DNA from 2 places in the Acidovorax sp. NCPPB 3576 genome. Region 1 is predicted to be linked to the other one. Evidence: predicted binding sites of a transcription regulator. Region 1 holds the regulator's gene; the other holds the start of a gene.
What was found. Region 1 encodes FNR, which switches genes on or off when oxygen is low (the NO sensors DNR and NnrR bind a similar motif). Its sites were predicted from a motif close to TTGATNNNNATCAA; they were not measured.
Positions count from the first base shown of each region.

Region 2: M5C98_RS23360 (universal stress protein) is a predicted target of FNR. The motif match lies at 888-901, and genes of this name have one in related genera.

Region 1 is NZ_CP097267.1:3,327,401-3,338,458, forward strand. It holds gene M5C98_RS15335 (sensor domain-containing protein) at 1-763, opposite strand, end outside; gene M5C98_RS15340 (HD-GYP domain-containing protein) at 760-2,058, opposite strand; gene M5C98_RS15345 (sulfite exporter TauE/SafE family protein) at 2,205-2,963, opposite strand; gene hemN (oxygen-independent coproporphyrinogen III oxidase) at 2,979-4,361, opposite strand; gene fnr (fumarate/nitrate reduction transcriptional regulator Fnr) at 4,537-5,256, shown strand; gene M5C98_RS15360 (hypothetical protein) at 5,288-5,581, opposite strand; gene M5C98_RS15365 (FixH family protein) at 5,628-5,915, opposite strand; gene ccoG (cytochrome c oxidase accessory protein CcoG) at 6,001-7,449, opposite strand; gene ccoP (cytochrome-c oxidase, cbb3-type subunit III) at 7,559-8,473, opposite strand; gene M5C98_RS15380 (cbb3-type cytochrome oxidase subunit 3) at 8,498-8,635, opposite strand; gene ccoO (cytochrome-c oxidase, cbb3-type subunit II) at 8,656-9,285, opposite strand; gene ccoN (cytochrome-c oxidase, cbb3-type subunit I) at 9,305-10,744, opposite strand; gene ccoS (cbb3-type cytochrome oxidase assembly protein CcoS) at 10,964-11,058, opposite strand, start outside.
Region 2 is NZ_CP097267.1:5,138,374-5,149,431, forward strand. It holds gene M5C98_RS23355 (metallophosphoesterase) at 1-831, shown strand, start outside; gene M5C98_RS23360 (universal stress protein) at 957-1,379, shown strand; gene M5C98_RS23365 (TetR/AcrR family transcriptional regulator) at 1,327-1,995, opposite strand; gene M5C98_RS23370 (LysR family transcriptional regulator ArgP) at 2,054-2,965, opposite strand; gene M5C98_RS23375 (D-amino acid dehydrogenase) at 3,054-4,397, shown strand; gene M5C98_RS23380 (NAD(P)H-dependent oxidoreductase) at 4,434-4,994, shown strand; gene M5C98_RS23385 (M14 family zinc carboxypeptidase) at 5,021-6,199, opposite strand; gene M5C98_RS23390 (alpha/beta fold hydrolase) at 6,196-6,978, opposite strand; gene M5C98_RS23395 (flavin reductase family protein) at 7,080-7,637, shown strand; gene minE (cell division topological specificity factor MinE) at 7,701-7,964, opposite strand; gene minD (septum site-determining protein MinD) at 7,968-8,783, opposite strand; gene minC (septum site-determining protein MinC) at 8,841-9,623, opposite strand; partial or broken gene M5C98_RS23415 (CDP-diacylglycerol--serine O-phosphatidyltransferase) at 9,918-9,998, opposite strand; gene M5C98_RS23420 (S1 family peptidase) at 10,062-11,058, opposite strand, start outside.

The DNA of each region.
Region 1 (11,058 bases):
GGCTGGCCTGCGCCTCGGCGTTGAGCGTCACGTCGCGAAACGAGAACACCCGGCCCACGGGCCGGCCCTGGCTGAGCTGCGGCACCGAGCGGCGCTCGATGATGGTGCCGTTGCGCAGGTGAAGGATGTCGGAGGTCTCGCGTCCGGGCTCCAGCGCGATGGAGGACAGCCGCGCCCGGTAGGCATCGGCATCGGCCACCTGCTGCTGCATGTGGGCGACCACGGCGGCGTCGTTGCGCTGCACGAGCAGGTCCTCGGGCATGCCCCACAGCTGTGCCAGCCGCTGGTTGAAGGCCCGCATGCGTCCGCCCATGTCGTACACCAGCATGCCGTCGGCGGCAGAGTCGAGCGTGGCGCGCAGTTCGGAAAGCAATATCTCCAATTCGCGCTCGTTCGAGGCCTGCTCGCGCCGGTCGATCATGGTCACCAGCAACAGGGCCTCGCCCGCTGGCGAATCCACCCGTGACACGCGCCGGTCCACCGGAATGAACTGTCCATCGCCGCCCAGCAGGCCGGAGTGCGAGTGGATGCCGCGCATCAGCGCATCGCGGTCCTGCGCCCAGAAATACAGGTCTTCCGGCGTGCAGGCCAGCAGCTCGACCGCGTTGGCGCCTTCCATGGCTTCGGGCGAACGCCCGAGCAGCGCGGCCGCCCCCTGGTTGGCGAAGCGCACGGTGAGCCCCTCGGGCTCCACCAGCCAGACCGCCTCCAGCAGCCCATCGAACACGGCACGCCACACGCTGCCCTGGGGGCCGCGGATCACGACTGCGCCCCGGTCGGCGCGGCTTCTACGGCCCGTTCGAAGTAGTAGCAGATGCGCTTGCGGGGCGACAGGTAGTCGAGCGCATCGCGCGGCAACTGCGCCGGGCGAAGGCTGCGGCGGATGCCCAGCGCCGGCTGGTCTTCCAGGTCGATCACCAGGGCATCGTCCTTGGAGACACCGGACTCGTGCACGATCACCCTGGGCCGCAGCGGGCGGGCCGAGTTCACGGCCGTCACGATGGCGTAGCGGTCATCGACCAACTGCACGATCGATCCCGGCGGATACACGCCCATCATGCGGATGAAAGCCCGCAGCACCACGGCATCGAACCGCTGCTTGTGCTGCGCGAAGATCACCGACAGCGCCTCGTGCGGGGTGAGCGCATTGGCGCCCCGCAGCGGGTTGCACAGCCGGTCGTAGTAGTTGACCAGCGCCAGCACCTGCCCGCCGCGGGATATGTCAGCCCCTTTGAGCTGGAGCGGGAATCCGGTGCCATCGGCCATTTCATGGTGCTGCGCGATGGCCTCGACGACGGCGGTACCCAGGCCCATGCGCTCTGCCAGCACGACGGATTCGCCGACATGCGCCTCGTACAGGGCCTGGTCGGCCGGGCCCAGTGCGGAATGTGGCTGGGCCACATGGGGCGGCAGCGTGATCTTGCCCAGGTCGTGCAGCAGCGCCGCTGCGCCCAGGGGCTGCAGGTCGTCGCCCAGCATGCCCAGCGCCTTGCCCAGCAGCAGCGACAGCACCATCACGTTGACCGAATGCAGGGCCGCGCGCGTGCCCACCCGCTCGGAGAGCAGGCGGATGGCGGAATCGCCCTGGTCGAGCAGCTCATCCACGCAGGTGGAAACCAGCGCGTTGGACGAGGAACGCGCCTCGGACGGGTCTTGTTCGGCGCTGGTGGCCAGGCGTTCGTACACCCGGGTGGCACGCGCAAAGCGCTCGTCGCAGGCGGCCAGCGAGCGGCTCTGCGCCTTGATGCGCTCGCGGAACTCCGCCATCGATGCCTGCGCGATGGAAGGCCCTTCCACCACGGACTCCCGCGCTGCCTCAGTGACCGGATCGGGTGCGGAGGGATGGCCGGGCGGCAGCAGGCCCTGCACCGACGGATCGCTTTTGGAAGGTATCCAGCGCACCTGGGACAGCCCCAAGGCGGCCAGCGTGCTGATCTGCTCCGGCGACGCGATGCGGAAGCTGCTGACTGGAAAGGGATGGTTCATCCAGCCCAGATCGAGCTGGATGAACATGCCTACGCGCAGCCGGCCGACATCGATGAGGAGGGGATTGGTCACTTTCGGGGGGCACCGGAAGGCGCCACGGGGACGCCGGGGTATTGGTAACCATTATCACCAGTTAATACACCCTCGAATCAAATGTCAAAAACTTCACAAACCCCGATCACGATAGCCGTGATTAACCCCGCGTTCAGGGCTGGTGGCTACAGGCACCAGGGCTCGGCCTGCCGGTGGAAAACGTCCATCCACAGTCCCCAGGCGGCAATGCCGAACAGCAGCAGGCCGGACACCCGCACGCCCCACCCTCCCCTGGCGCCCCCGGCCGCACCGCCGCTGCGCAGCCGTTGCCAGATCCACTGGCCGGCCACCAGCCAGGCCGCGCCCCCCGCGCCGAAGCAGACCATGGCCAGCGCCCCGCGCCAGGGGTTTCCGGTCAAGGCCGCGAGCAGCAGCGCGGAATACAAGAGGCCGCAGGGCATCAAGGCCCATGCAAAACCCGTGGAAAACAGGCCGCCGGGCGATCGAACCCAGGGGGCGACGCGCCGCCACAGCAACCGGCCCGCGTGGTCCACCCAGGCCGGTTGCCGCGCCTGAAAGACCAGCAGCACGGCCCAGGCGAGCACGGCGACATGCAGCAGCGTCCATGCAGGGCGCAGCGCAGTTGCCTGCTGGGTCAGCCAGGCCAGGCGGTCCATCGCCCAGGCCGCCAGGGCGCCCGCGAGGGCGTACCCGGCCAGCCGCCCCAGATGGAAGGCGAAGGGCCGCGTCCAGAGGCGGCCCGCCGGCAAAGCCACGCCGCGGCCCGCCCATCGCACCGGCTGCGCCCCTGCGTTTTCCGCCGTGGCGTGGTCCGGGCCGCCAGCGCGCACCAGCGCCCCGCAGGGCGCCGCGCACATCGCCAGGCAATGCGGGCCGCCCGCCAGCCCCATGGCCAACGCGGTCCAGACCAGGGTATCGGGCATGCCTTCCCCGTCCCTTCAGATGATGCGGGAGAACCGCGCGCGATTGCGGTCGGCCTGCAGGTAGCGGTCAAAAAGCATGGCCACGCCGCGCACGAAGAACCAGCCCATGGCGGTGACCTCGATGCCTTCCTGGCCGAGCACGACCAGGCCCTGCGCCTGCAGATCCTCCAGCGCCTGCAGCTCGGCAGCGAAGTACTGCCGGAAATCGATCAGCCACGCCTGCTCCACCGGCTCGAACAGCACCTCGCCCTGGCACATCAGCGCCATGATCACGGAGCGGCGCACCAGGTCGTCGCGCGTGAGCGCCAGGCCGCGCACGACCGGCAGGCGCCCCTGGTTGATGAAGTCGTAGTACTCGTCCAGCGTCTTGGCGTTCTGGCTGTAGGTCGCGCCCACGCGGCCGATGGCCGACACGCCCAGGCCGAGCAGGTCGCAGTCGGGCTGGGTGCTGTAGCCCTGGAAGTTGCGGTGCAGCCGGCCCTGGCGCTTGGCCACGGCCAGCGCGTCGCCCGGCAGCGCGAAGTGGTCCATGCCCACATAGACGTAGCCGGCGTCCTGGAACGCCCGCAGCGATTGCGACAGCATGGCCACCTTCGACGCCGCCAGCGGCAGATCGGCCGGCACGATGCGGCGCTGGGGCTTGAAGCGCTCGGGCAGGTGGGCATAGGCATACAGCGCGATGCGGTCGGGCCGCAACCGGCCGACCTGCTCGAGCGTGCGCTCGAAAGACTCGGGCGTCTGCCGCGGCAGGCCGTAGATCAGGTCCACGTTGATCGATTCGAACCCCAGCGCCCGCGCGCTGGCCACCAGGTCGAAGACCTGGCCTGCCGGCTGGATGCGGTGCACGGCTTTCTGCACTTCGGGGTCGAAGTCCTGCACGCCGAAGCTCAGGCGGTTGAAGCCCAGCTCGGCCAGCAGCGCCAGCCGGTCCGCATTGACCGTGCGCGGATCGATCTCGATCGAATACTCGCCGCCAGGCGCGAGCGTGAAGCTGCGCTGGAGCATGGCCATCAGCGACCGCAGGCCGTCGTCCGACAGGAACGTCGGGCTGCCCCCGCCCAGGTGCAGCTGGCTCACCACCTGCCCCACGCCGCACTGGGCCGTGTGCAGGTCGATCTCGCGGCTGAGGTAGCGCAGGTACACCTCGGCCCGCTCGGGATGCCGGGTGATGATCTTGTTGCAGGCGCAGTAGTAGCAAAGCGATTCGCAGAACGGGATGTGCACATACAGCGACAGGGGCAGCGCCTTCGCGGCGGACCCCAGGCGGCGCTGCTGCAGAGCGAGAACGTATTCGTCCTGCCCGAAGGCCTCCACGAACCGGTCGGCCGTCGGGTAGGAGGTGTAGCGGGGGCCGGGCACGTCGAAGCGGCGCAGGAGTTCAGGGGTGACAGCGATCATGGGATTTCCTTGTGCCTGCCCAATGTGCCGCAGCCCTTACGGGAAACCCTTGACATGGGTCAAGGGTTCTGCAGGCGCACACTGCCACAATTGATCCATGACAGGTGCCCTGCGTTCGCCCGGGGTCTCCCACCCTGCCGGCAGCCGCCCTCTCCTCAACGCAAAGGCCTTGTCCATGAATCCGCAAACCATCAAAGTGGCCTGCTCGAACTGCAACCTTCGCGAGTTGTGCATGCCGCTGGGTCTGAACGACCAGCAATTGCAACGGATCGACGACATCGTGGCCGTGCGCCGCAAGGTCAAGCGGGGAGCCACCCTGTTCCACAATGGCGAGCCCTTCAGTTCGCTCTTCGCCATCCGCACCGGCTTCTTCAAGACCTGCGTGGCCACCGAGGACGGCCGCGACCAGGTCACGGGCTTTCAGATGGCCGGCGAGATCATCGGCCTGGACGGCATCGTCAGCGACCACCACACCTGCGACGCCATCGCGCTGGAAGATGCCGAGGTCTGCGTCATGCCCTTCGACCGCATCGAAGAGCTGTCGCGCGAGGTCACGGCGCTGCAGCACCACGTGCACAAGATCATGAGCCGCGAGATCGTGCGCGAGCACGGCGTGATGCTGCTCTTGGGCAGCATGCGGGCGGAAGAGCGCCTGGCGGCCTTCCTGCTCAACCTGGTGCAGCGCCTGCATGCGCGGGGCTTCTCGCAGTCCGAACTCGTGCTGCGCATGACGCGCGAGGAAATCGGCAGCTACCTCGGGCTCAAGCTCGAGACGGTGAGCCGCACTTTCTCGAAGTTCGTCGAGGACGGCATCGTCGAGGTCAAGCAGCGCCACGTGCGCATCCTGGAAACCGACGCGCTCAAGCGCATCGTGAACTCGCAGAACTGCCACTGAGCGGCCCGGCACAGGCACCGACGCTCGCACCTCATGCGCCCGGGTGGTGGCGCGCGCAGTCGGCGGGCCGGTCGGTCACCGGCACGGGGCAGCGGTTCAGCTCGAACGGCGACATGGCCAGCAGCGTGGTGAGCGCGCTCGACGCCATCGTCACCAGCCAGAAAGCAAAAAAAGCGATGGTGTAGACGCCCTCGCGCGAGAGCGCCAGCGGCTGTCCGAACCAGTGCATGTCCTGCGGGTCCACCAGGGCAAAGACCAGCATTTCCAGCACGCCCGCCATCAGGAAGGCGGGCCATGCAATCCACATGAGGCGTTGGGTCCACATTGCGCTTGTCTCCTCGTTTCGGGGGGGGGTGCGGACCAGCCGCTTTTCAGCGCGGCTGGTCCTGCGCGGGGGTGGCCGCATGGTTGCGCGCCTTCATGGCCGGGGCCAGGCTGTTCGACTGGCCGCCCAGCGTCTTGTTGATCTCGATGCCCTGGCGGTAATAGTCCTCGGCCACCACCGGGTCGGGGCGCACGATCGCCACCCACAGCGTGGTAAAGCCCGCCACGACCACGATGGCCGGCCCGGCAATGACCATCCAGACGAAGCCGAACTTCCACCAGGGAGCGGACGAAGGAACGGAAACCGGTGCGGTGGCGACGGTAGGGGACGGCATGGTGTTCACTCCTGACAGGAAAGAAGGAAAGGCGGCCGGGCCGAAGGCCTGGCGCCTGGAATCGAAACGGTGGGGCCGGCGGCTCTCATCGCGGCACCAGGAACACCGACTTCTCGGCGACATGGCCGCCCGAGCCCAGCGCCTGCACGTCGAACTGCACGGCATGCGATCCGGGCGGCGCGGAGCCGTAGGGAATCTGCAGGCGCACGGCCACCCAGCGGGATTCGGCCGCGCCGATCTCCACCTCGGCATCGGACGCCACGCGCAGCCCCTGCAGTCCGCTCGCGCCGATGCGGTAGCGCTGGCCGGACTCGGTGGCGTTCATGATCTGCAGGCGGTAGATGTTCTCCAGCTGCCCGCCGGCCACGATGCGCGAGAGCGCGGCGCGGTCGCGCACCACGTCCACCTTGAGCGGCGTTCGCATGACCAGGCTGGCCAGCAGCCCCACGCACAGCGCCACCAGCACCGCGCTGTAGATCAGCACGCGGGGGCGCAGCACGCGGCGCAGCATCTGCGCGCGCCCCCAGCCCGCCGCCACGCCGTTCTGGGTGGAAAAGCGGATCAGCCCCGGCGGGTAGTGCATCTTGTCCATCACCGTGTTGCAGGCGTCCACGCACAGCCCGCAGCCGATGCACTCGTACTGCAGGCCGTTGCGGATGTCGATGCCCACCGGGCACACCTGCACGCACAGCGTGCAATCGATGCAGTCGCCCAATCCCTTGGCCTTGTAATCCACCGTCTTGGTGCGCGGCCCGCGCGGCTCGCCGCGCGCGTCGTCGTAGGTGACGATGAGCGTGTCGCGGTCGAACATGGCGCTCTGAAAGCGTGCGTAGGGGCACATGTACTTGCACACCTGCTCGCGCATGAAGCCGGCATTGCCGTAGGTGGCGAAGCCGTAGAACAGCACCCAGAAGATCTGCCAGCCGCCCTGCATCGCCAGCAGCTCGCCCGACAGCTGGCGGATGGGCACGAAGTAGCCCACGAAGGTGAAGCCCGTCCACAGCGCCACCGCGATCCAGAGGAACTGCTTGAGCGCCTTCTTGCGCACCTTCTCGAAGGTCCAGCCCCCGGCGTCCAGGCGCAGGCGCGCGCTGCGGTCGCCCTCCACCCGGTGCTCGATCCACATGAAGATCTCGGTGTACACCGTCTGCGGGCAGGCGAAGCCGCACCACAGGCGCCCCGCCACCGCGGTGAACAGGAACAGCGACATGGCGCTGACGATCAGCAGGCCCGTGAGGTAGATGAAATCCTGCGGGTACAGCACCAGCCCGAACAGGTAAAAGCGCCGCGCCCCCAGGTCGAACAGCACCATCTGCCGCTCGCCCCACTGCAGCCAGGGCATCACATAGAACACGAGCTGCGTGAGGGCCACCATGGCCCAGCGCCAGCGGGCGAAAGCGCCGTGGATGGAGCGCGGGTAGATCTTCTTTTGCGCCTCGTACAGCGACACCATCTCGGCGGCCGCATCGGCGGCGCCAGGCGCGACCGGGGTGATGGGAATGACCTTGCGGGCAGGCCCGCTGGGTGGCTTCATGGCAGTTCTCGAAAGGGTCGGCCGGCAAAGGAACGCTCAAGCGGCGGCACCGCCGGCCAGGGTGCACCGCCAGGGGCGGAGATCGCGTTCCTCGGGGTCATCGGCTCGTTCAGCGCACCGCGTTCGCGCGGTTGGACAGGCCCCACACGTAGGCGGTGAGCACGCCGATCTGCGCCTCGGTCAGCTTGTCGGCCTGGGCGGGCATCACGTTGACCTTGCCGTGGTTGACCATGGCGGTGATGGCCGCCTCGCCCCAGCCGTGCAGCCAGATGTCGTCGGTCAGGTTGGGCGCGCCCAGGGCCGTGTTGCCCTTGCCGTCCATGCCGTGGCAAGCCGCGCAGGCAGTGAACTTGGACTTGCCCAGCGAAGCGCGCAGCGAATCGTGCGGGCTGCCCGACAGGCTCAGCACATAGTGCGCGAGGTTGCGGATGTCCTCGGGCGAGCCCACGGCCGCGGCCATGGGCGGCATGGTGCCCATGCGGCCCTTCTCCAGCGTCTCGCGGATGTTCTCCGGCGCGCCGCCGTGCAGCCAGTCGTTGTCGGCCAGGCTGGGAAAGCCCTTGCTGCCGCGTGCGTCCGAGCCGTGGCACTGCGCGCAGTTGTTCATGAACAGGCGCTCGCCGATGGCCATGGCCTCGGGGTTGGCGGCCATCTCCTCGGTCTTCATCGCGGCGAAGCGCGCGTACAGCGGCGCAAGCTCGGTGCGGGCCTTGGCCATCTCGGCCTCGTACTCGCCGGCCTGCGTCCAGCCGAACTGGCCGGCGAAGCGGCCCAGGCCCGGATAGACGGCCAGGTAGCCGAAGCCGAAGACGATGGTGAGCACGAACAGCCACATCCACCAGCGCGGCATGGGGTTGTCCATCTCCCGCAGGTCCTCGTCCCAGACGTGGCCCGTGGTGTTGTCGCTGCTGGGGGCGACCTTCTTGCGCGCCGTGATCCAGAGCAGCAGCAGGCAGCCCAGAATGCCGACCACGGTCAGCCCCGCTACGTACAGCGACCAGAAATTGTGGGTGAAGTCACTCATGTCGTTCTCATTGTTTTTTGCGGATCAGTCTTGCTCGAAGGGCAGGCGCGCGGCCTCCTCGAACCGGGCCCGGTTGCGGCGCGAGAACGCCCAGACCAGGATGCCGAGGAAGCACGCCAGCGATGCCAGCGTGGCGACGATGCGCACAGTGGTGATGTCCATGACCAGCTCCTTGGGGTTCGTTACTTGAGGGCGCGGCCCATGACCTGCAGGTAGGCCACGAGCACGTCCATCTCGGTCTTGCCCTTGACCTCCTCGGACGCGGCGGCGATCTGCTCGTCGGTGTAGGGCACGCCCACCGTGCGCAGCGCCTTCATGCGCGGCGCAGCCACGGCGGGATCGACGGGCGTCTTCTCCAGCCAGCTGTAGGCGGGCATGTTGGATTCGGGCACGACGTCGCGCGGGTTGTTCAGGTGGATGCGGTGCCACTCGTCGCTGTACTTGCCGCCCACGCGGTGCAGGTCGGGGCCGGTGCGCTTGCTGCCCCACTGGAAGGGGTGGTCGTACACGAACTCGCCGGCCACCGAATAGTGGCCGTAGCGCAGCGTCTCGGCGCGGAAGGGGCGGATCATCTGCGAGTGGCAGTTGTAGCAACCCTCGCGCAGGTAGATGTCGCGGCCCAGCAGCTGCACCGCGGTGTAGGGCTGCACGCCCGTCACGGGCTCGGTGGTGGACTTCTGGAAGAACAGCGGCACGATCTCGGCCAGGCCGCCGATGGCGACCACCAGCACGATCAGCACGATCATCAGGAAGTTGTTGGTCTCGATCTTCTCGTGCGAGAAGCCGGCCGATTTGGGGTTGTGTTCGGACATGGAATGCGCTCCTCGGGGCTCAGGCATGGGCTGTGTTCACGGCAGGGATCGACACCTTGACCGAGCGGCCCGAGATGGCGGTGGCCCACACGTTCCAGGCCATCACCAGCATGCCGCCCAGGTACAGCAGGCCGCCGGCGAAGCGGACCACGTAGAACGGATAGGTGGCCTTCACGCTTTCAACGAAGGTATAGGTGAGCGTGCCGTCGGGATTGATCGCGCGCCACATCAGGCCCTGCATGACGCCGGCGATCCACATCGCGGCGATGTACATCACGATGCCGATGGTGGACATCCAGAAGTGCAGCTCGATGGCGGGCACCGAGTGCATCTTTTCCCGGCCGAACAGGCGCGGAATCAGGTAGTACAGCGAACCCATGGTGATCAGGCCCACCCAGCCCAGGGCGCCGGCATGCACGTGGCCCACGGTCCAGTCGGTGTAGTGGCTGAGCGCGTTGACGGTCTTGATGGACATCATCGGGCCCTCGAACGTGGCCATGCCGTAGAACGACAGCGACACGATCAGGAAACGCAGGATGGGGTCGTCGCGCAGCTTGTGCCAGGCGCCCGACAGCGTCATCACGCCGTTGATCATCCCGCCCCAGCTGGGCGCCAGCAGGATCAGCGAGAACACCATGCCCACCGATTGCGTCCAGTCCGGCAGCGCGGTGTAGTGCAGGTGGTGGGGGCCCGCCCACATGTAGGTGAAGATCAGCGCCCAGAAGTGCACGATCGACAGGCGGTAGCTGTACACCGGGCGGCCGGCCTGCTTGGGGATGAAGTAATACATCATCCCGAGGAAGCCCGCGGTGAGGAAGAAGCCCACGGCATTGTGGCCATACCACCACTGCACCATCGCGTCCTGCACGCCGGCATAGGCCGAGTAGCTCTTCATCCAGCCCGCAGGCACTTCGGCGCTGTTGACCAGGTGCAGCAGCGCCACCGCCAGGATGAACGCGCCGAAGAACCAGTTGGCCACGTAGATGTGGCGCACCTTGCGGCGGCCGATGGTGCCGAAGAACACGATGGCATACGACACCCACACCAGCGTGATCAGGATGTCGATGGGCCACTCCAGTTCGGCGTATTCCTTGCCGGTGGTGTAGCCCAGCGGCAGGCTGATGGCCGCCGCCACGATGACGAGCTGCCAGCCCCAGAACGTGAACGAAGCCAGTGGCCCCGCGAACAGGCGCACCTGGCAGGTGCGCTGCGCCACGTAGTAGCTGGTCGCGAACAGCGCGCAGCCGCCGAAGGCGAAGATCACCGCGTTGGTGTGCAGCGGCCGCAGGCGGCCGTAGCTGAGCCAGGGAATGCCGAAGTTGAGTTCCGGCCAGGCCAGCTGGGCGGCGATGAAGACGCCGACCAGCATGCCCACCCCCCCCCACACCACGGCCATGATCGAAAACTGCCGGACGACGGTGTCGTCGTAATGCGCGGCAGCGGTTTTTGGAGATTCCATCGTGCACCTCTTTGATTGCACGGAAAGTTTCTTCCGGATACCCGTTGGGGGCATTGACGCATGTCAATCGTTGCGATGAATCCGGCCGGGGTGTTGCGCCGAAAGCTCAGGCGCGGTGAAGGACGCGCGGGGCGTGCAGCGCAGCACCACGCGATGCACCGCCGGCCTCGCCATGCAGCAGGCGCAGGCGGCCGCCATCGCAATCGGAATCGCGTGCGCTCAGTCGTCGCGCAGGATGCGTTCGCCCTCTTGCTCCACGTCCTCGAACTGGCCGCGGTGCACGGCCCAAGCGAGGCCCATCAGCACCAGCAGCA
Region 2 (11,058 bases), 1.8 Mb from region 1:
CTGTCCGACCTGCACCTGGAAGCCCACCCCGCCTTCGCCCCCAGCCCCGCCCCGGGCGCCGACGTGCTCGTGCTGGCCGGGGACATCGGCTCCTACCAATCCGGCTCGCAGCTGGCCGATGACGACTTCGGGCTGGCGCGCTTTTCCCCGCTGCCGCAGTTCGCCGGCTGGCCGACGCCGGTGCTGTTCGTGCCCGGCAACCATGAATACGACATGCAGGACTTCGACGCCGCCCAGCAGCGCCTGCGCCAGGTGTGCGACCGCCTGGGCCTGATCTGGCTGGAGCGCGAAAGCGTGGTGCTGGAGGGCGTGCGCTTCGTCGGCACCACGCTCTGGAGCGACTTCGATGCGCTCGCCGAGGACGAGGGCAGCACCGACCTCGCACGCCGCCTGCGCCAGCGCGAGAAGGCCTTTCGCGCCGCCAACTTCTACCTGCGCAAGACCGGCGGCACCCGCAGCGGCGAGCCCTTCCTGGCCGAGCCGATGCGGGAGCAGTCCCTGGCCTGCCAGGCCTGGCTGCGCGATGCGCTCGCGCGCCCGTTCGACGGCCCCACCGTGGCCGTGACGCACTTCGCCCCGAGCCTGAAAAGCGCCGACCCGCGCTACGGGTTGATTCCCGGCACCGCGGGGTTCTGCAATGCGCTGGACGACCTGCTGCCCCATGCCCGACTGTGGATGCACGGCCACCTGCATTCGCCGAGCGACTACACGGTGCAGGGCGCGCGGGCCGATGGCACGCCCTGGCGCTGCCGCGTGGTGGCCAACCCGCTGGGCTATGCCCGCAAGGGCGAGCAGGACACCTTCTCGCCGCATTTCACCGCCACCGTATGATCGTGCGCAGGTGCCGGCCTCCACGCCGGCGCTCTCGCCGCGCAGGGCATACAAAGATGACGCAGGTCAAGACAACAGGCGCACGCGCAGATTAGTCTGGTCCCTCCTCTTTCGGAGACGTCTTCATGAAAATCCTCCTCGCTGTCGACGGCAGCCCGTACACCAAGAAAATGCTCGCCTACCTCGCCACCCACGAGGAACTGCTGGCCGGCACGCACGACTACACCGTGGTCACCGTGCAGCCTTCCCTGCCGCCCCGCGCGCGGGCCGCACTGGGCAAGGAAACGGTCGAAAAGTACCACGCCGAAGAGGCCGAGAAAATCATCGGCCCGGTGGTCAAGTTCCTCGCGCGCCACGGCGTGGCTGCGCAGCGCATCGTGAAGACCGGCCCCATCGGCGAAACCCTCGGCAAGGTGGCGGACACCGGCAAGTTCGATCTGCTCGTGATGGGCTCGCACGGCCACGGGGCGCTCGGCAAGCTGGTGATGGGCTCGGTCAGTACCCAGGTGCTGGCGAACAGCCAGGTGCCCGTGCTGCTGGTGCGCTGATCGCTTGCGCGGCCAAGCCGCCGAAGCAGGTTTCCACCGCCCAGTCGAGGATGCGCGCATCGCTGTACTGGCCGGTGGCCCGCAGCATGGCGGGCAGCGGGTCGGCCGAACGGGCCAGCAGCGCCCACAGCACCACGTCCGGCGGCCATTGGGCGTTCAGCTGGCCGGCCTCCTGGGCTTCCACGATCCAGGTGGTGATCAGCGCGCTGGCGGTCTGCAGCGACGCCTGATAGCGCGCGCAGTCGCGCAGCGGCCCGGCCAGGCCGGAGTTGCGGCTCAGCAGCAGGGGCATCTCGTCGCTCAGTTGCAGCGACAGCATCCAGCGCAGCAGCGCCTGCAGCCGTTCGATGGCGGATTGGCCGGGCGGCACGTTCTGCAAAAACCCTTGCAGCCGGTCCACGGCATACACCATGGCGGCAGCGCACAGGTCGTCCTTGCCGGCGAAGTGCTTGTACAGGCTGGCCTTGGCCACGCCGACTTCAGCGGCCACGTCGTCCAGCGTCATGGCCTCGAAGCCTTTTTCACCGAGCAGGCGGCCCGCAGCCGCCACGATGGCCTCTTCCCGTGCCTGGTGCATTTGCGCCTTGAAGGAGGGGCGGGGCGGGGGCGTATTCATTCGGCGCATCTTAGCGACCGGCCGTGGCGGCCGATACCGGGTCGGGCCCGGGGGATATCTACACCGCCAGCATGCGGGCCGCGGTGCGGGTCAGCGCCTCGGACAGCGCATCCAGCACTTCGGATTCGAGGTTCCAGCAATGCCAGTACAGCTGGATCGGCAGCGAATGGCCGGGCGCCAGGTCCACCAGGCTGCCATCGGCCAGCGCGCTGCGCACCAGCAGCTCGGGCACCACGCCCGCGCCCCAGCCGGCGGTGGCGGCGCGCACCTGGCCTTCGGAGCTGGGCACGAACAGGTGGTGCAGCGCCACGCGCTTGAGGCCGAAGGCGCGCATCACGAACTCGGCCTGCATGTCGTCCTTGCGGTTGAACGACAGGAACGGCACGTCGCGGAAGTTGTGCGGCGTGAGCCCGTGCGGCAGGTAGCGCGCCGCGAGCGCCGGCGAGGCCACCGCCACGTAGTGCATGGCCCCGAGCGGCACGACCTTGCAGCCGCGCAGCGCCTGCTTGAGCGTGGTCACGCAGCCCAGCACCTGGCCCGAGCGCAGCCATTCCTGCGTGAAATCCTGGTCGTCCACGATGATCTCCACCGGCAGGCGCTGGCGCACCAGATCGTGCAGCGCCTCCAGCGCCCAGGTGGCGATGCTGTCGGCGTTGATGGCGATCGAGATGCGCTCGTCCTCGCGCGCGCCGCCGGGGGCGCTCGGGGCCAGCTCCTGCAGGTCGCGTTCCAGGTCGGCGCGCAGCAGGCGCAACTGCTTGGTGTGCTTGAGCAGCAACTGGCCGGCGGTGGTGGGCTTGAGCGGCCGGCTGCGCACGATGAGCACCGAGCCCACCTGCGCCTCCAGGGCGCGCAGCCGCTGCGAGACAGCCGACTGCGTGACGTTCAGGCGCTGGGCGGCGCGCTCGAAACCGCCCTCCTCCACGATGGCGGCCAGGCATTCCAGTGCGGCGGGATCGAAGCTGCTCATGGGCGTGCGTGCATTAGAGGTTCTGATGAATTTGGATGAAGTTTAATTTTGCTTTTAATTCGCCGCAACGCGATCCACACTCCGGCCCATGAAAACCATCGTCTTGGGTGCCGGCATCATCGGCATCAGCACCGCCTGGCATCTGCTCGAGCGCGGCCATGAAGTCACCGTCGTGGACCGCCAGCCCGGCGCGGCGCTGGAGACGAGCTTCGCCAACGCGGGCCAGATCTCGGTGAGCTACTGCGAGCCCTGGGCCAACCGCGATGCGCCGCTCAAGGCGCTCAAGTGGATGTTCGACAAGGAGGCGCCGCTGCTGTTTCGCCCGCAGCTCGACTGGGACCAGTGGCGCTGGGGCCTGAAATTCCTGGCGCAGTGCAACGATGCGGCGTTCGAGCGCAACGTGCAGCAGATCGTGGCCCTGGGCGCCTACAGCCATGCCGCCCTGAAGGACGTGGTGCGTGCCACCGGCATCGAATACCACCGGCTGGAGCGCGGCATCGCCCACTTCTACACCGACCAGAAATCGTTCGACGCCGCCGGCCACGCGGTCGAGGTGATGCGCCGGCACGGCGTGCAGCGCCGCCTGGTCAGCCGCGACGAGCTGCTGCAGATCGAGCCGGCCTTCCGCGCCTATGGCGACCACATCACCGGCGGCACCTACACCAGCACCGACGAAAGCGGCGACGCCCGCCTGTTCACGCAGGAACTCGCGCGCCGCTGCGCCGAGCGCGGCGTGCAGTTCCTCTACGGCCACGACGTGGTGCGCCTGAACCAGGCCGGTGGCGCTATCGAATCCGTAGCCGTCCGCGCAAGAAACACTAGCGCTGGAGGCCAAAAAGACCAAAACCTCACCGCCGATGCGATCGTCGTCGCCTGCGGCACCTACAGCGCCCCGCTGCTGCGCACCGTGGGCGTGGACCTGCCGATCTACCCCGGCAAGGGCTACAGCGCGACCTTCCCGCTGCTGCGGCCCGAGGGCGCGCCGCTGGTCTCGACCATCGACGACGGCAAGAAGATCGCCATGAGCCGCCTGGGCAACGTGCTGCGCGTGGCCGGCACCATCGAGCTGGGCGGCTACGACCTGTCGCTGGACAGCCCCCTGGCCCGCGCGCGCTGCCACATGCTGTCGCGCCGCATCGAGGCCATCCTGCCCGGCGTGTGCGACACCCGCACGCCCGAGGAAGGCGGCAATCCGCAGTATTGGACCGGCCTGCGCCCGGCCACGCCCACCAACATTCCGTTCATCGGCCGCACGCGCGTGGGCAAGCTGTGGGTCAACGCGGGCCACGGCACATTGGGCTGGACGCACGGCGCCGGCTCCGGCAAGGCGGTGGCCGAGCTGATCAGCGGCGAGCGGCCGGCCATGGCCTTCGGTTTCCTGGGCCAGGGCACGGCGGCGGACGCCACCGCAGCCGCTCCAGCCGCCGCCTGACGGGGCGGGCCGGTGCAAGGCGCTGCCGGCGCTACCATGCCGGGCATGCCTTCCCACACCCTGTTCCTCACGACCTCCACCCGCGAGCCCGGCCATGTCGGCAACACCGAATGGCTGGCGCGGCAGGCCGCTGCGGCCCTGCCGGCGGACGCCGTTCAGACCTGGCTGAACCTCGCGTGGATGGAGCTGCCGCCCTTCGTGGACCGGCGCCACACCACCGGCGAGTACCCCGCCCCCACCGGCGACATGAAGACGCTGCTGGAGGCCACGCTCGCCGCGACCGACATCGTGTTCGTCGCGCCGGTGTACTGGTACAGCATTCCCTCGCCGCTCAAGACCTATCTGGACCACTGGAGCGGCTGGATGCGCATTCCGGGCCAGCCGTTCAAGGAGCCCATGGCGGCCAAGACGCTGCGGCTCGTCACCACCAGCGGCGACCGCGCCAAGGCGCAGCCCATGATCGATTCGGTGCGGCTGTGCGCGCAGTTCCTGGCCATGCCCTGGGGCGGCGCCCTGTGGGGCCAGGGCGGGCCGCCCGGCGCCGTGCAGTCCGATGCGCAGGCCCTCGAATCGGCCGCTACATTTTTAATAGCATAACGCCCTAGTCGAATCTGCGCTGGAGGCTATTTTTGCGGTGATGCCTGGCCATCCACCACGGTCAGGTGGTCGTCCATCCAGCGCAGCAGGTCGCGCCACATCACGCGCACCTCGTCGTCCTGCGGCATGCGCAGCTCGTGCTGCAGTTCGATGGTGACCACGGGCAGCCCCAGGTGCACGCTGCCGTAGTTCCCGAGCGACCCCGGGAAGATGCCCAGCTGGTCCAGCCGCAGGCGGCCCAGCCGGCTGGGCGGCGGCTGCGGGCCGTCGAAGTCGAGCACGCCGTAGGGCGCATGGATGCTGACCACCAGATCGGGCTCGAACTGCGCCATCTGCGTGTGCAGGAACTGCGATTCGGGCTCGGACAGCGCGGTCGGACCGGGCCAGCGGCGGGGGTCCCGGCGGGTGCGTTTTTCCCAGTAGATGGGGGCGTCGCGCTCCCAGTTGGGCGTGGGAAAGTTGCGGTTCAGGTCCACGCCGCGCGCGTTCACCCGGGTGGCGGGCTTGGCGAGCATGCCGTCCGGGTTCAGCGCGGGGATGAACCGCCAGTGCACCGGCCGCCGCGTGGGCAGCAGGCGCGATTCGGCGAACCCGATCCAGCGCAGCGCGAGCGACGCGGCCGTGGGCTCGTCGCCGTGCATGGCGCCCACCACCAGCACCCGCAGCGGCACCGTGCCCGGGGCCATGCCGGCCGGCGGCACGTCGCGCCAGTACAGGGGGATGCCATTGCGCGACAGCGCGCCGCTGGGCACCAGCTGCGCGGACTGGCACTGGGCCTTGGAGATGCCGGGCAGGCGCGGCAGGAGCAACGGGCAGGCGGTGTCCGGCTGCGCACTGGCGGTGCCCGGGGCGGCAGTGCCGGGCGTCGATGGCGCCGGGGCCGATGCCTGTGCCGCCTTGGGCGGCGCGCCCGTGCCGGCACTGGCCGGGGCCACGCCCCGCTCCGGCTTGCGGGCCTGCGGCAAGGGCGCCTCGGGAGAACGGGGCTGCACGATCACGGCCGACTGGATGCCGGACATGCGGGCAGGCACCGTCACCTGGGCGGTCGCCGGCCCCTCGCCGAGCGGCACGCGCGCGCCGCCCACCAAGTCCGGGTTCCAGATGCGGGTGCCCATCAGCGCCAGGGCCAGCGCCGCGCCCAGGGGCAGCAGCCAGGGCAGGGCGGCCGCGGAGGCACCGCGCGGCGTGCGGTCGGCGGCGCTCAATGCAGCACCCGCTCGGAAGAGGCCAGGAACGCCAGCAGCGCGCCGTCGAAGCCGTCGGGGTCTTCCAGCTGCGGCCAGTGGCCGACGTGGGGCAGGTCCAGGTGGCGCGCATCGGGCAGCACCTGCGCCAGCGCCTGCAGCGCCTCGGGCGGGGTGCAGCGGTCCTGCTCGCCGCCCAGCAGCAAGGTGGGCATGTGCAGGCGCGACAGCTCGGCCGCGCTGCGCGCGAACGTGGGCAGCGCCTCCAGCGCGCGGCGGTAGGCCGAGCGGTGCACTTGGCCCATGGCATGGCCGGCCAGGCGCACGCCCTCGGGCAATGCGCCGGTGCCGATGTGGCGCGGCACCAGGCGCTGGGCGATCTGCTCCATCGACTGGCCGGCGTCCAGCTCGGCCAGGCGCGGCGCCACCCATTCGTCCAGGCTGTGCCCATCCAGGGCCGGGCCGCCGCTGCACAGCACCAGCCGGCGCACCAGCGCGGGCTCGCGCAGCGCCACCTCGATGGCGATCATGGCGCCCAGGCCGTGGCCCACCAGCACGGCGGGGCCGCACTGCAGCGCCTGCAATAGCTGCACGCAGCTGTTGGCCAGGCCCTTGAAGCTGTAGGGCTCGATGGGCGCGCTGCGGCCGTAGCCGGGCATGTCCCAGGCCACGGCGCGGTAGCCGGCCGTCGCCAGGGTCTCGACCTGGGGAGCGAAAGTGAGGTGGTCGCCGTCCGCGTCGTGCAGCATGAGCACGGTGGGTCCGGAGCCGAGGGTCGTGAAAGTGGGTAGAAGGGCCATGAGAAGAACCGCAGGGTGCGGTGGCCGCCGGCAGCAAATCGCCAGGCGCCGGACCATAATAGCCGACCCCCTTCCCTCCGGCCGCCCGCGCCCGCGCCTTCGTGAACAGCCCCCTGCCCCGCCCCATTGCCGCCCGTCCGCCCGGTTTTTCCACACGCGAGTTCCGCGATGCGCTGGGCATGTTCGCCACGGGCGTGACCATCGTCACCGCGCGCGGCGAGGGTGGCGAGCTGATCGGCCTCACAGCCAGTTCCTTCAATTCGGTGTCGCTGCAGCCCCCGCTGGTGCTGTGGAGCCTGGCGCACAAGGCCTCCACGCTGACGGCCCTGTCGGCCGGCTCCCACTACGCGATCAACGTGCTGGCGGCCGACCAGCGCGCGCTGGCCGAGCGCTTCGCCTCGCGCGGCGTGGACCGCTGGGCGGGCGTGGCGCACCAGCCGGGCATCGCCGGCGCCCCGGTGCTGGACGGCGCCGCGGCGGTGTTCGAGTGCTTCAACCGCAGCCAGTACGTGGAGGGCGACCACACGATCTTCGTGGGCGAGGTGGAGCGCTGCAGCCACCGCACGGGCGCCTCGCCGTTGCTCTACCACGGCGGCATGTTCTACACCGAACACCCGCTGGGCGCCGCGCCCGCGCTGCAGGCCGAGATCCGCAAATGACGACGCCGCGGGCCCCCCAGGGAGCACCGCGGCGCGGCGGGGAACGCACGGCCGGGACGGCGGCTATTTCACGCCGTCGGGCAGCTCGATCTTGACTTCCAGCACTTCCAGGTTGTCCTGGCGCTCCAGGTGCACCTTGATGTCGTCGGCGTGGATCGACACGTACTTGGAGATCACCGCCACCAGCTCGCGCTGCAGCGCGGGCAGGTAGTCGGGCGTGGAGGCGTTGCGGCCGTTGCGCTCGTGCGCGAGGATGATCTGCAGGCGCTCCTTGGCGACCGAGGCGGTCTTCTTTTTCTCGCCCAGCAGGAAAGACAACAAAGACATGCGTTACCTCCCTCCGAAGATGCGCTTGAAGAAGCCGGGCTTCTGCGCGTCGATGAACCGCAGGGGCTTGTCCTCGCCGAGGAAGCGGGCCACCAGGTCCTTGTAGGCCTCGGACACGTCGGTGCCCTGCATGTGGATGGCAGGCGTCCCCTGGTTGGAGGCCTGCAGCACGTTCTCGGACTCGGGCACCACGCCGATCAGCTCGATGCGCAGGATGTCCTGAATATCTTCCAGCGACAGCATCTGCCCGTCCTCCACGCGGTTGGGGTTGTAGCGCGTGATGAGCAGGTGCTCCTTGATCGGCTCGCCGCCGGCGATGGCGCGCTTCGTCTTGCTGCCCAGCATGCCCAGGATGCGGTCGGAGTCGCGCACCGAGGACACCTCGGGGTTGGTCACCAGCAGCGCCTCGTCGGCGAAGTGCATCGCCATGAGCGCGCCGCTCTCGATGCCGGCGGGCGAGTCGCAGACGATGTACTCGAAGCCCATGCCGGACAGATCGTTCAGGATCTTCTCCACGCCGTCCTGCGTGAGCGCATCCTTGTCGCGCGTCTGGCTGGCGGCCAGCACGAACAGGTTGTCGCACTGCTTGTCCTTGATGAGGGCCTGGTTCAGGTTGGCCTCGCCCTGGATCACGTTGATGAGGTCATACACCACGCGGCGCTCGCAGCCCATGATGAGGTCCAGGTTGCGCAGGCCGACGTCGAAGTCGATCACTGCGGTCTTGTGGCCACGCAGTGCGAGGCCGGATGCGAAGCTGGCGCTGGTGGTGGTCTTGCCCACGCCACCCTTGCCGGAGGTCACGACGACGATTTTGGCCATGTTGTGAAAATTCCCTGCGTTGGTCCGAATGAAAAAAGAAGGCGGTCAGAACGTGTTCTAGAGCGGCTCGATGAGCAGCTTCTCGCCGTCCAGGCGCACCTGGGCCGGCTTGCCGCGCACGGCGTCCGGCAGCTCGGTCTCGGTGGTGCGGTAGATGCCTGCGATGGACACGAGCTGCGGCTCCAGGCAGGTGCTGAAAATGCGCGCGCTGGTGTCGCCGCGCGCGCCGGCGATGGCCCGCCCGCGCATGGGCGCATAGACGTGGATGTTGCCGTCCGCGATCACCTCGGCGCCGAAGCTCACCACGGCCATCACGACCAGGTCGGCGCCGCGGGCATACACCTGCTGGCCCGAGCGCAGCGGCTTGTCCACCACCACGGTGGTGGGGCCGCCGGCGGGGACCTCGCGCACCACTTCGACCTCGCGGATGACTTCGCGCACCGCCTCGCGCGGGGGCGGGGCCCCGTCGCGGGCAGGCTCGGCCGCCGGAGCATGCACGCGGGCCGGGGGCGCCTCGGGCGCGGCGATCAGGCCGGCGGCGTGTGCCGCCTCCATCTGCGCGGCGCTGCCGCCGCGCACGGCCACGGGCTGGGTGTGGTGGCCACGCAGCGCGGCGCACAGGGCGTCGAAATCGATGGCGTCGCCGGCCTCGCGCACGCCGGCCAGGTCGATCAGCACGGGGTCGTTGTCGAAGAAATCCGGGTCGCTCTCCAGCCGTGCGGCCAGATCGGCGGCGAGCACGCCGACGTCGGTGGTCTTGAGCACGACCGCCACCACGGGCAGCTGTGCGCTCTTGAGGTCAAAGCTGGTGCGGGCCTGGCCCGCCGTGTCAACGGCCATGGAAGGGGGGATGCGAAGTGCGAGGAAAAAGGGGGAGCGAGAAGCCCTGCCCGAAGGCGCGAAGTGTACCGTGGGGGGCCGCCAGAGCCTGTCGCCGGACGTATCCGCGACAGGCGGGCTGCACGGGTCGGGCCCTGTGGCGCAGGCCGGGCCAGAAAGGTCGCTTCCTGCGGGTCGCATGCGGCAGGCGCTGACACCCTGGATCGAATCGGGCCTCAGCGCAATAAAATCAACGGCGCATAGCTATTATTTTAATAGCAAACGCTTTGCCTCCCGGAACCCGTTTGCCAGCTGTCAGAACTTGGGAATGCGGACGCGGCTGATCATGAGCGAGCCCGACAGCGCGAACAGCAGCACCAGCGGGCGCAGTGTGAACCAGTCGGCGAGGTGGAACTCGCGGATCATCGAAAAAATCAAGTGGCCCCAAGGGGCCAAGAATTACTCAGTACGAATCTGTACATTCGAGTAAACAGCAAGATAGGGAGCCAAAGCCTGATAAACCGCATTAGGTTGAGCATCCCCGCCAAAAATCGGACCGCATGTTCCCGCTGGATTTCCACTGGCCACACCTGCAAAGATGCCCAGCGCGTTATCGGTTCCGCTGACTACCGGTCCTCCAGAATCCCCAGCACTGCCGCAAACTGTCGCCTCTGCGAAATAAAGAGTTTTGCCGTTGTAGGTATGCCTAACATTCACGCCCTTTTGAATGCCACATCGCCAACCGTTTACGCCACCATAGCTACAAACGGTGCCACCGATAACCAATGGCGCCAAGGATTTGACACTCTTGTAAATATTAGTGCCGCCCAGAATTTTTCCAGGCTGCTCATGAACAAAATTCGTATTTCCAAAAATAATTGCATCCAAACCAATTGGCCAACCATCTGCGAAATAGTCACCAATAAGGTCCCCCTTGATGGAGCCACTAATCGTCATATTTCCAAGATTGAAATACACCTGATTCAATAGGGTATTAGGTGCATAACAATGAGCAGACGTAATTGTCCCGGGATAAATAGCATCAATGATTACATTGAATCCAGCCGTACACAATGCCCTTCCATTCGATGCATAATTAGACGACATTATTTTTGTACCACCAACCACCACACCTGTCAGTTGAATCTGTCCCTCCTGCACCTCCAGTTTGATCATATTCAGATCAAAGCCAGCATTGCGCAGACGAAACTCAATATACTTTAAATCGGACTCACGTCCGCGTACCAGCAACTTGTTAATCTGATCGTCGATACCGACCGAATAAACAAGTGGCTCACCGTTGCCAACCAGATTTTGAAAATATTCAAATATCTTTTTTTGATTATCCTCCAGGACGGCATAGCTATACTTCACGCTTGCCACCGAATTAATTCCCCCGTCCGCAAGAGATTTGGCTTTCGTGGCATCAACATCACCTGCCACCCCAATGACATGA